Fodinibius salicampi: one gene and its partner. The main gene of each other region encodes a partner of the protein of the gene in region 2 in a complex. Links are inferred from orthologs where the notes say so. Each region holds a gene or a part of one and is shown on either strand. Other genes may lie near its edges.

Region 1 (5,730 bases), on a different replicon or contig from region 2:
TTGGGCCCATCCCATTGACGGGACTAAAAAAGCGAGTACAAGCAGGATTCTAAACAGGGTTTTAGCCGTCATAACAAAAATTAATATATAAGCTGTTTTGTTTTTTATTTCGGACCATGTAACAGTTTTAGAAGGCTTGTGAAGCTCAAGGTGTCATCCTGAAGTTAGTTCAGAATAACATAATAGAAGGTTTTGCAAAGCATCCTTATATCAAATCTCATTAACCACAAACTGTCCCTTATTGTAGATCGCCTCTGCCCGGCCGTTCATCTGCTGGTCCAGATAAGGAGAGTTCGCCGATTTTGACCGCACCTGTTGCTCGTCAAAGGTCCACTGCTCATCGATATTGAAAAGCGTCAGATTTGCTGTGGCTCCCTCCTTAATCTCAGGTACTGTCAGGTTTAAAATTTCACGGGGATTCTTAACAAACTTATCCAACAGCTCTTTCAATTCCAGCACGCCGGAATTCAACAACTGCCGCACACTTACACTCCAGGCCGTTTCCAGGCCGATGATGCCATTTGGTGCATAGATAAACTCCACTTCCTTCTCTTGAATAGCATGCGGTGCGTGATCGGTACAGATCGCATCAATGGTGCCGTCGGCCAGTCCCTCGATCATGGCATCCACATCTTCCTGTGTGCGCAGTGGCGGGTGCATCTTCACATTGGTATCAAAATCGCGGCGTTCAATCTCCTCATCAGTCAGGTCAAAGTGGTGGGGACACACCTCTGTTGTGACGTTAATGCCCTCGGCTTTGGCGCGGCGAACCAGGTCCACGGCCTTGGCCGTACTGATGTGTGCCACGTGAATATGTCCGCCGGTAAACTCCGCCAGCAAAATATCGCGGGCGATCATCGTCTCCTCCGCGATGCCCGGCGTACCGTCAATGCCCAGTCGTGCCGACACTCTTCCCTCGTGCATATGTCCCGGACGCGAAAGCTTCAGATCTTCTTCATGATTAATAACGGGCATCTCCAGCATGGAAGAATACTCCAGGGCCACCCGCATCAGCTGGGAATTATAGACCGGATCACCATCGTCACTAAAAGCCACGGCACCGCCCTCTTTCATATCGCCCATTTCGGCAATAGACTCTCCCTTTCGCTCCTTGGATACGCATCCGATCGGGTGCACTTCCACCGGCAGCTCGGCCGACTTCTTCTTAATATATTCCACCACATCGCGGGTATCGATAGCAGGATTGGTATTCGGCATGCAGGCTACCTCGGTAAATCCACCGAAAGCCGCAGCTTCACAGCCGGTTTCAATCGTTTCCTTATGTTCAAAGCCCGGTTCGCGCAGGTGCACATGCATATCCATCCAGCCGCCGGAGAGGTAATTGCCATCCGCATCGTGGACATCTTCCTGATCGTTACCTTCCAGTCCGGTTCCTATTTCGGTAATCTGGCCATCCGCAATGCGAATATCCACCGTTTCCGTGCCGTCGAAATCAGCGCCGACCGGCTTCACATTCCTGAGTAATAAATTAGGCGTGTAACTCATAAAAACTATCCGTTATTTTTGATGGTAAATATACAAAAGCCACAGATAAACACAGATTTTTTCATAACATACGACTTTAATAAATATTGGACTCTATCTATACCTCTTCTCCACTGCTTATTTCAAACCAAAATCGAGTCAAAAGCAATGATTCCTAACAGCTCGTTTTGGGTTCCGTTTTTGCGTCGTTCCAAAAATGGAACAAGGGGGAAAGTATAAGAATACCTCCTTACTAAAAGGGAAAGCCCTAATCAAAACAAAAGAAACACTCTTATCCAAGAGGCCAAAAACACACTTGGTATGATTCTGTATTTAAGTAGTTTCCTTCCTATTTTAGGTGAGAGGCTGGAATGGACCAAATAAACCGGTAAGAACCCGGGCCTTACACCCAAATTCTGAATACTGATCACTGTTAACTGTCAACTAAACACTGAAAATGTCACAATCGGATCTTTTTAGCACCTCTGCCCTCTCGGTCTCGGAACTTACCGAAGATATCAAAGCTGTACTGGAAGGCAACTTCCTGGATATCAAGGTGGAGGGAGAAGTCAGCAATGCCTCTACCAGCCGGGCAGGACACACCTACTTTACGCTCAAAGACGAAGACGCACAGCTCTCCTGCGTGATATGGAGTGGAATTAACCAGCGGCTGAATGTGGAACTGGCCGACGGGCAACAGATCATTGTCGGTGGCGATATCCAGGTCTATCCCCCGCATGGGAAATACCAGCTGATCGTGCGCTCTCTCGAGCAGGCTGGGAAAGGGGCTCTGCAGGAAGCCTTTGAGAAACTTAAAAAGCAGCTTAAAGAAGAGGGACTCTTTGAGGACACACACAAAAAAGCCCTGCCCAAGTTTCCCTTTGATATAGGTGTCATCACCTCTGCCACCGGGGCGGCCTTCCACGATATCCGCGACACCCTGGCCCGGCGCTGGCCCCTAGCTACAGTACACCTCCATCACGCCAGCGTTCAGGGCGTCAATGCGGCACCCCAGCTGGTCAAGGCCATCAACCATTTTTCTCAGGAACAGAAGGTAGATCTGCTTATTGTGGGACGCGGAGGCGGCTCGCTGGAAGATCTCTGGCCCTTTAATGAAGAAGCGGTGGCCCGCGCCCTATTCGACTGTAAGGTGCCGACCATCAGTGCGGTTGGACATGAGGTGGATTTCAGTATCTCCGATTTTGTGGCCGATGCCCGCGCCGCGACCCCTACCCAGGCAGCCATCATTGCCGCGCCCGATATCAATGAGGTGCGCATGTACACCGATGATCTTTCCAACCGTCTCCACCAGTCTGTTGAGGATCGTATCGCGAACCAAAAGGATCGGGTAAAACAGCTGATGCAATCCCATGCCCTGCAGGCTGTACAGCAGAAAGTCAGCCGCCTGAACGAACGCATCAGCGGATTGACCGACCGGCTGCACCACCGCCGGGAGATGCTGTTTATGCGTAAGAAAGAAAAGCTCAGCGACCTCCATCACCGGCTGGAAGTGCAGAATCCCAATGCCGCCCTGGAACAGGGTTACAGCCGCATCCGCCAGGATAATGAGTGGATCAAATCAGCAGAGGCTTTTGACAGCGAGAAATCCGCTACCATCGAATGGAAGGATGGGGAGGTTGAGGTTTAAAGTTGCAGGTTGAAGGTTAAATAGTTAGTTGCAGGGTGCTGGATGCCCGATTCCGGATGACAGATACCGGATGCTGGATCCCTGGCAAGTTTAAAACTTGTGCCAGTCAAATCGAGGCAGATAATTACAGGCGTTGGTTTCAGTATAATGCATCCGAAATAGACCACGGACGACCAATACCTGCTATCCAATTTCTGAAATCCGCTATCTGCTAACCAACCTCCGGTATCCTGTAACTTAAAACTTTCTACTCAATACTTAACACTTCATCACCCTTTTCAATCCACTCAACCTTTAATATCTCTTTTTATAATCCCCATACATCCCTTAGATTTACTTTAATACATGCATGCTTCATCAAAATAAATCCTGCGCTTATGTTTAACCAATACCGGATACAGCTTCAATATAAAACCCGACAACGCCAGATCCTCAATGCGCTCCTGGCATTGGCAACGGGCATATTAACCCTGATCTATCCAAACTTCCTATACCTCATTGCCGCAGGATATCTGATAGGATTAGGACTTTTATTCATGGCCTTTAGGATCCCGGCTACTCTTTCGGCGCTGCCCATTGTGGCGGGCGTTCTTATTTTCATCTTTCCGGAGCTTATCCCCGTAACCTTTGCCGCCTTTCTGGGGCTGTTTGGGTTTATCCTGCTATTTGGATTTCAGTTTGCGCTTGTTGGTGTACTCACGCTCATTATTGCCATACTTATTCTTATGAATCCCGATTCGGTGGCCTACCTGATTGCCACCTTCCTGCTGCTGTATTCCGTTTCAAATCTTATCCGCTTTTATCAAAACCCCAAAAAAGGAAGCGGCGACTCAGAAAAGGGTCCGGTGAGTATTCAGTAGCTCTGACTATTGCGGGCGTAATTAACCTTCAATTGTCCTTTCTTAATTTTGATTTTCGATCTATCTATAGCGCGGGAATTAATTCCCGCGCTAGTCATTTGAATGACTAGTTACTTTTTTGTCAAGTCCCACTTGTTCACTTCATCCTGCATTCTAGATGCTCTATCTATTTTCTTTTTCCATAGAATTCAAACCTTTCAAGCTCTTCTTCTAGTTTCCAATGCTGCTGGTGCTTTTCCTGATTTATAATATATTGGCGAATATCAGCCAGATTATTCGTACTTACAGAAATTGCCCCATATCCAACCTGCCAAGAAAAAGGAACCTCTAGATATTGCTTTTTATTAATCCATCTGGATGAGTTTCCCTTTATTTGTTTCACAAAATCTGACACTTTTTGATCGGGCAACAACCTGATAAGGCAGTGTACATGATCTTCAATTCCATTAATCATATCTGCAACCAAGCCCTTTTGACAGGCATTTTCTTTCATATATTTAAATAAGCTGATTCGAAAATGTTTATGCAGCAATGGCATGCGACTTTTTGTTGTCCATATTAGATGTATCCAAATTGATGAATAGCTTTTCATACGATAAAGGTATTATTAATAGTTAAACAAATCTGATATACCATACATAGCGCGGGAATTAATTCCCGCGCTAGTTAGAATCATTCTGAATGCCTAAGCGATTCATATTAATCTTTTCAGTTTAAAGTAAGTTCAAATTCTACGGAGATCCTTACAAATAAATTCCACTTAATAAGCTTATCCCTCCCGTCGGCCTTGAAAAGTCAGGCATTCAATTGATATCACAGGGCAAAAATCAAATCCATCCGACCTTGAAAAAGAAGTATTCCGGGTGGCGGGGGCGTAGCGGAGGAATAAGAAAAAAATATGCCTGAACCCGACAACCGTCGGTTGAGTTTATATTTTTCCCGGAGCTTAAGCAACCGCCGAATGCTTCTTTTTCTCAGTCGGTGGTTTTTTGGGTTCGTTTTTGTCCACACAAAAAGGAACAAGACATCAAAATAAAAGAGGATAGATTAGGTTATTTAAAAGACAGTATACGTGGCAAGCGACCCTATCTGCAAAAAAAACAGGACAGATACCCCACTTAAAAAATGCCCGACTTTCCGTATCATTACCATTACCGTATTGATCAAATAAGATGATATAACACGCTACCAAACCCGTAAATCTTGCATCCCAATGATTACCGTTAGCCTCCGCTTTTATGGAGATCTGAATGACCTGCTTACCATCAGTACCGGGCAGAATCAAACAACTTTTGAAAGGCAGCTACCCGGACCAACCTCCGTCAAGGACCTGATCGAGGGATGCGGTGTACCCCATACCGAGGTTGATGTCATCCTCGTTGACAGCAAGGCGGTTGACTTTTCCTATCTGATCGCAGATGGAAATCGCATCAGCATCTATCCTGTCTTCAATAGCCTGGATATCCCTGAAGCGGATCGCCTGCAAAAGCCAACGGCACACTATCCCCGCTTCCTGGCAGATGTAAACCTGGGTAAACTGGCCCGGTACCTGCGATTAGCCGGCCTGGATACTGCCTACCGGAACGATGCGGATGATGACGACCTCATTGAACAGATGCAGGAGGAAAATCGCGTGCTACTGACCCGCGACCGGAAGCTGCTGATGCACAAGGTCGTCCGACACGGCTACCTGCCCCGGTCGGCCGATCCCGCCGAACAACTAGAGGAGGTACTCCG
Region 2 (4,351 bases):
TCGTTCATAGGTGAGGAAACGATCATGTTGGGTACATTACGCAGATATGAGATATCGTAAAGGCCATGGTGAGTGGGACCATCGGCACCTACGAGACCGGCGCGGTCGATACAAAAGACTACCGGTAATTTCTGGATCGCCACATCGTGAATAACCTGATCATAAGCGCGCTGAAGAAAGGTGGAGTAAATAGCGGCAAACGCTTTTTTCCCTTCGGCTGCAAGCCCGGCAGCAAAAGTGATGGAGTGCTGTTCGGCAATACCAACATCAAAAGCCCGTTCGGGATATTTTTTCATCATCGGCCAAAGGCTCGATCCGCTGGGCATGGCAGGGGTGATACCGACAATACGGTCGTTCTCATCCGCCAGCTCTACTATCGCTTCTCCGAAAACGTGCTGATACTTGGGAGGCTTAGGTTTGGTATCGGGATCCAGTTGTTTGCCGGTAATTTTGTCAAATGGACTACTCTGGGCATGCCACTTGGTTTGCTCACGCTCAGCCGGGGCAAATCCCTTGCCTTTAACCGTAACCGCATGCAATAGTTTTGGTCCCGGAATATCTTTTAAGTCCTCCAGATACCGGCGCATGGTATCCACATTATGTCCGTCCACGGGTCCATAATACTTGAAGCCCAGCGCCTGGAAGAGCCCCCCGGGCGTAATGGCAGCCGTTACGGCTTTTTCGAGCTTGGAAGCTACCTTCCGCATTTTTTCGCCGGCCGATTTAAAGTGGCCGAGCATATCGTAAATTTCATCCCGCAGCTTATTGAAGGTTTTGCTGGTCGTAATTTCTGTCAAATACTCTTTGAGGGCCCCGACATTTGGATCAATAGACATATTATTGTCATTGAGAATAACGAGAATATCCGAATTCATAGCCCCGGCATTGTTGAGGGCCTCAAAAGCCAATCCAGCGGTCATTGCCCCGTCACCAATAACAGCTGCCACCTTTTTATCACTTTGATCCAAATCCCGGGCTACAGCCATACCCAAAGCAGCAGAAATAGAAGTGCTCGAGTGGCCAACGCCAAAGGTATCGTATTCACTTTCGCTACGTTTTGGGAAGCCGGAAAGTCCACCGTATTTCCGATTGGTATGGAAGTTTTCACGCCGTCCTGTAAGAATTTTGTGTCCGTATGCCTGGTGACCGACATCCCACAATACCAGATCCTTGGGAGTGTCGTACACATAATGTAGGGCCACTGTCATTTCTATTACTCCGAGACTCGCTCCAAAATGTCCGCCGTGGATGGAAACAGTGTCGATAATAAAATCCCGGAGTTCATCGCATACCTCAACCAGTTGATCGGGATCGAGCTTTTTTAAATCATCCGGAGAATCAATTTCCGAGAGGAGAGGTCCGGGTGTGATGTCTTCAAATTCCATAAAAACTATTCGTTCTCTTTTTTATCTGTATGGTTTTCCGCTACATGTTGGATACGGAGTTCTGCCTCTTCCAGAGTTTCTGTACATTTTTTTGAAAGAGTAATACCTTCTTCATAAAGCGCAATGGATTCATCAAGAGAAATAGATTCATCCTCTAATTTCTCAACAATTACTTCCAGCCTTGACAGCGCCTCTTCAAAGCTAAATTGTTCTTTTTTGCTCATAGAGTATGGGTAACAAATTATTGATCAGAAACCTTTTAAATAAAAAGTTTTCGTCGTTGGAATCCAATTCTTTTTAAGCGGGATAACCTTGTCAACCTCAATAATAGAGTATTCATTCAATCAGATAAGACAATATAAGTTATTTTCTTCCCTTTTTAATGGAATTACCGTCAGAAATAATTCGAATAGCTCCGTCAATACTGGTAAAATAAAGGGTATCTGTTTCTGAATGTAGTCGCTGTACTGCCTCGGGATGTGGATGGCGAAACCGGTTACGGTCAGCTAATGAAACGATTCCCATCTCTGCAGATATGGATTTTAAAAAAGAAGCTGTAGAACTCGTCTTACTCCCGTGATGTCCAACTTTTAGTAAATCAGTATCAACAAGTTGCGGATATCCTGTTGTTAACTGCTGCTCCTGTCTTTTTTCGGCATCGCCCATAAACAGGAATTCCGTAGATCCGTAGAGAATTTCAAAAATAAGCGAGCTGTTGTTTACATTCGAATTGGCAAGGTTTTCTTCCGATGGGGCATAAACAAATAGCCGTAATGCCGGATCAGGGATCAGTATCTGTCCCTGTTTCAGGGAAACAATAGGAATATTTTTTTGTTTAGCAATTCTTTGATAGTCTGAGAAAAGCTGGGAATCATAATTTGCACCGGAATTATATATAGTATCAACAGGTATTGTATTGAGCAATTCTACAATACCACCAATATGATCTGCATGGGGATGGGACAAGAAGATCCCATCTAATTTATCGATACCTTCAGATTTTAGGTAAGGGATGATAATATATTTGGCGCTATTATATCCCGGTTGCCAGCGGCCGGTGTCAATAAGATAATGTTTATTGCTTTGGGGAGTTTTCAGGAGCGCGGCATCACCCTGACCAACATCAAAAAAGGTGAGCTCAAGCGGTGCGGGTCTGAATTTTTGTACAAGATGTTCTCCCTGTTCAATACATAGAAGACTCAGGAACAGAATTAGAAACTTCCACCGCAGCTTTGGAATGGGTAATGTCGCGATAAAAAAGATAACGGAGGCCCATAGGGCAAAGATAATAATACCCTCTGTTTGCGTTTGTATCCAACTCCATTCCCATTGTGTTGTAGTCAAAACAAATTGATGAAGTCCATAGAGAAAATAATCAACAGGAAGGGTTAGTGTCTGGGCAATGCCCGGCGAGATGAAAGAAAGGGCAAGGAAGACGAATGCAAGAGGCACGGCCAGTCCAAGGAAGGGAACAAACAGAGCGTTAGCAATGGGACCCACGAGTGAGAATTCGCCAAAGTAATAGGTCAATAAGGGGAAAAGGCCAAGTTGTACAATTAGTGAAATGATGATCACCATAACGGGCGTGCCATACCATCGGAAACGCACCCAGTCGGGCAGGGTTTTGTTGATAACCGGAGCTGTAAGCAGGATAATATAGACTGCTCCGAATGAAAGTTGGAATCCAATGGAGAACAGATCACTTGGATGGATGAGCAGAATAATAAGAGCTGCAACTGCCGTTAGATTTTTGGAATCCCGAACCTTGTGGAATAGACGGCCGTACATCAGAAATCCACCGGTGAGTGAAGCCCGGCTTACCGAAGCGGAAAATCCGGTAAGTCCCGCGTAGAATATCAGTAGTCCAATTAAAAGTAACAGTCCTATTTGTTTGCCGTAGCGAAAACTCCAGAATATGGGGATGAATATCCAGAAAGGAGCCAGGATAAACCCGACATGTAAGCCTGAAACGGCCATGATATGTGAAAGTCCTGCTCTTGAAAAGGCGATTTTGGTTTCTTGGATAAGCTCATTTTTATAGCCGATAAGCAGGGCTTTGGCCAGATCAGCGGTTTCCTGGCTAAAATTATGATCAATAGCACTTAAAACGTCATTTCTTACTTTATTCCAGCTTAAGGCCACCTCTGCTTCTTTAATAGTATGGATAGATTGAAGTCCTGCTTGGTGATATATCCCAATAGAAGCTAAATAGGCCTTATAATTGAATTCATGGGGATTGCGTGGTTCTTCCAAAGGATAAATAACCGCCGAAAAGTGTAGTCGGTTTCCGGGAATTATCTTTGGCGAAAACCTTAGGTTTTTCGGATTTAAGACGGTTCGGAGCGTATAGTCTTCAGTCCAGACCAGGTTGTTGGGAAAGAGGGTAGTATCTACACTGACATCAATTTGGTATTTCCCACTGCTGGTTTTCTTTATCTGATTAATTTCACCTTTGAATGATAGTTCTTCCCAGGTATAACTGTTCAGAATGGTGGCTTTCGCGGGGGGATCCTGTGAATTAAAAAGGGAGTGCCAGAATCCACCGAAACAAACGATAGAACTGAGATAACAAAAAAGGGCACTATAAAGAAGCCAGCTCCGCAGTGATCTTTTGTGAACATATTCGAAAAACAGATAGATAGAAATGAAACAGCAAAAAGGGATCAGCCAGATAACCGGCGGGATATCAAGATGGTAATCAAAGAGGATGCCACTAATAAAAAACAGTGCCAGCCTGATTGCCGGATACCGCGCGAAGGGAAATTGATATGTTCGATTATTATTCACATAGGTAAGACCATTTTAGGAGCAAAACCTTACAATTTTTTTTAAAAATGTGTTTGAACTGAAATGTTTAAAAATATTATGGATTGAATGCTGCTATGGTATCAAACTTTGAAATAAAAGGATCGGTACTTATCATATAGCTAATGCAATCAATTTTAAATAAATAAAGTGGCTATGAG

What was found. Proteins that work in one complex are often made in the same cells at the same time.
Region 1: the proteins of xseB (region 2) and xseA are in contact, whole or in part, in a cryo-EM structure (PDB 8TXR), measured with the Escherichia coli proteins. The link is inferred for Fodinibius salicampi from one-to-one orthologs.

Annotation. Positions count from the first base shown.
Region 1 is NZ_BAABRS010000004.1:276,353-282,082, reverse strand. Bases 1,222-4,037 are described here. They hold xseA (exodeoxyribonuclease VII large subunit), read left to right. Parts: upstream 1,222-1,942; coding sequence 1,943-3,133; downstream 3,134-4,037. Other genes in these bases: ABEB05_RS14775 (DUF308 domain-containing protein), read left to right, coding at 3,511-3,993; ABEB05_RS14785 (dihydroorotase), read right to left, coding at 1,222-1,506. In the rest of the region: ABEB05_RS14790 (GDSL-type esterase/lipase family protein), read right to left, coding at 1-72; more of ABEB05_RS14785, read right to left, coding at 211-1,221; tnpA (IS200/IS605 family transposase), read right to left, coding at 4,160-4,585; ABEB05_RS14765 (Mut7-C RNAse domain-containing protein), read left to right, coding at 5,207-5,730. UniProt on the Escherichia coli protein: Bidirectionally degrades single-stranded DNA into large acid-insoluble oligonucleotides, which are then degraded further into small acid-soluble oligonucleotides.
Region 2 is NZ_BAABRS010000005.1:74,144-78,494, reverse strand. The notes cover bases 1-2,868. They hold xseB (exodeoxyribonuclease VII small subunit), read right to left. Parts: upstream 1,610-2,868; coding sequence 1,391-1,609; downstream 1-1,390. Other genes in these bases: ABEB05_RS15690 (DNA internalization-related competence protein ComEC/Rec2), read right to left, coding at 1,749-2,868; dxs (1-deoxy-D-xylulose-5-phosphate synthase), read right to left, coding at 1-1,385. Outside these bases: more of ABEB05_RS15690, read right to left, coding at 2,869-4,172; ABEB05_RS15685 (isoaspartyl peptidase/L-asparaginase family protein), read left to right, coding at 4,347-4,351. UniProt on the Escherichia coli protein: Bidirectionally degrades single-stranded DNA into large acid-insoluble oligonucleotides, which are then degraded further into small acid-soluble oligonucleotides.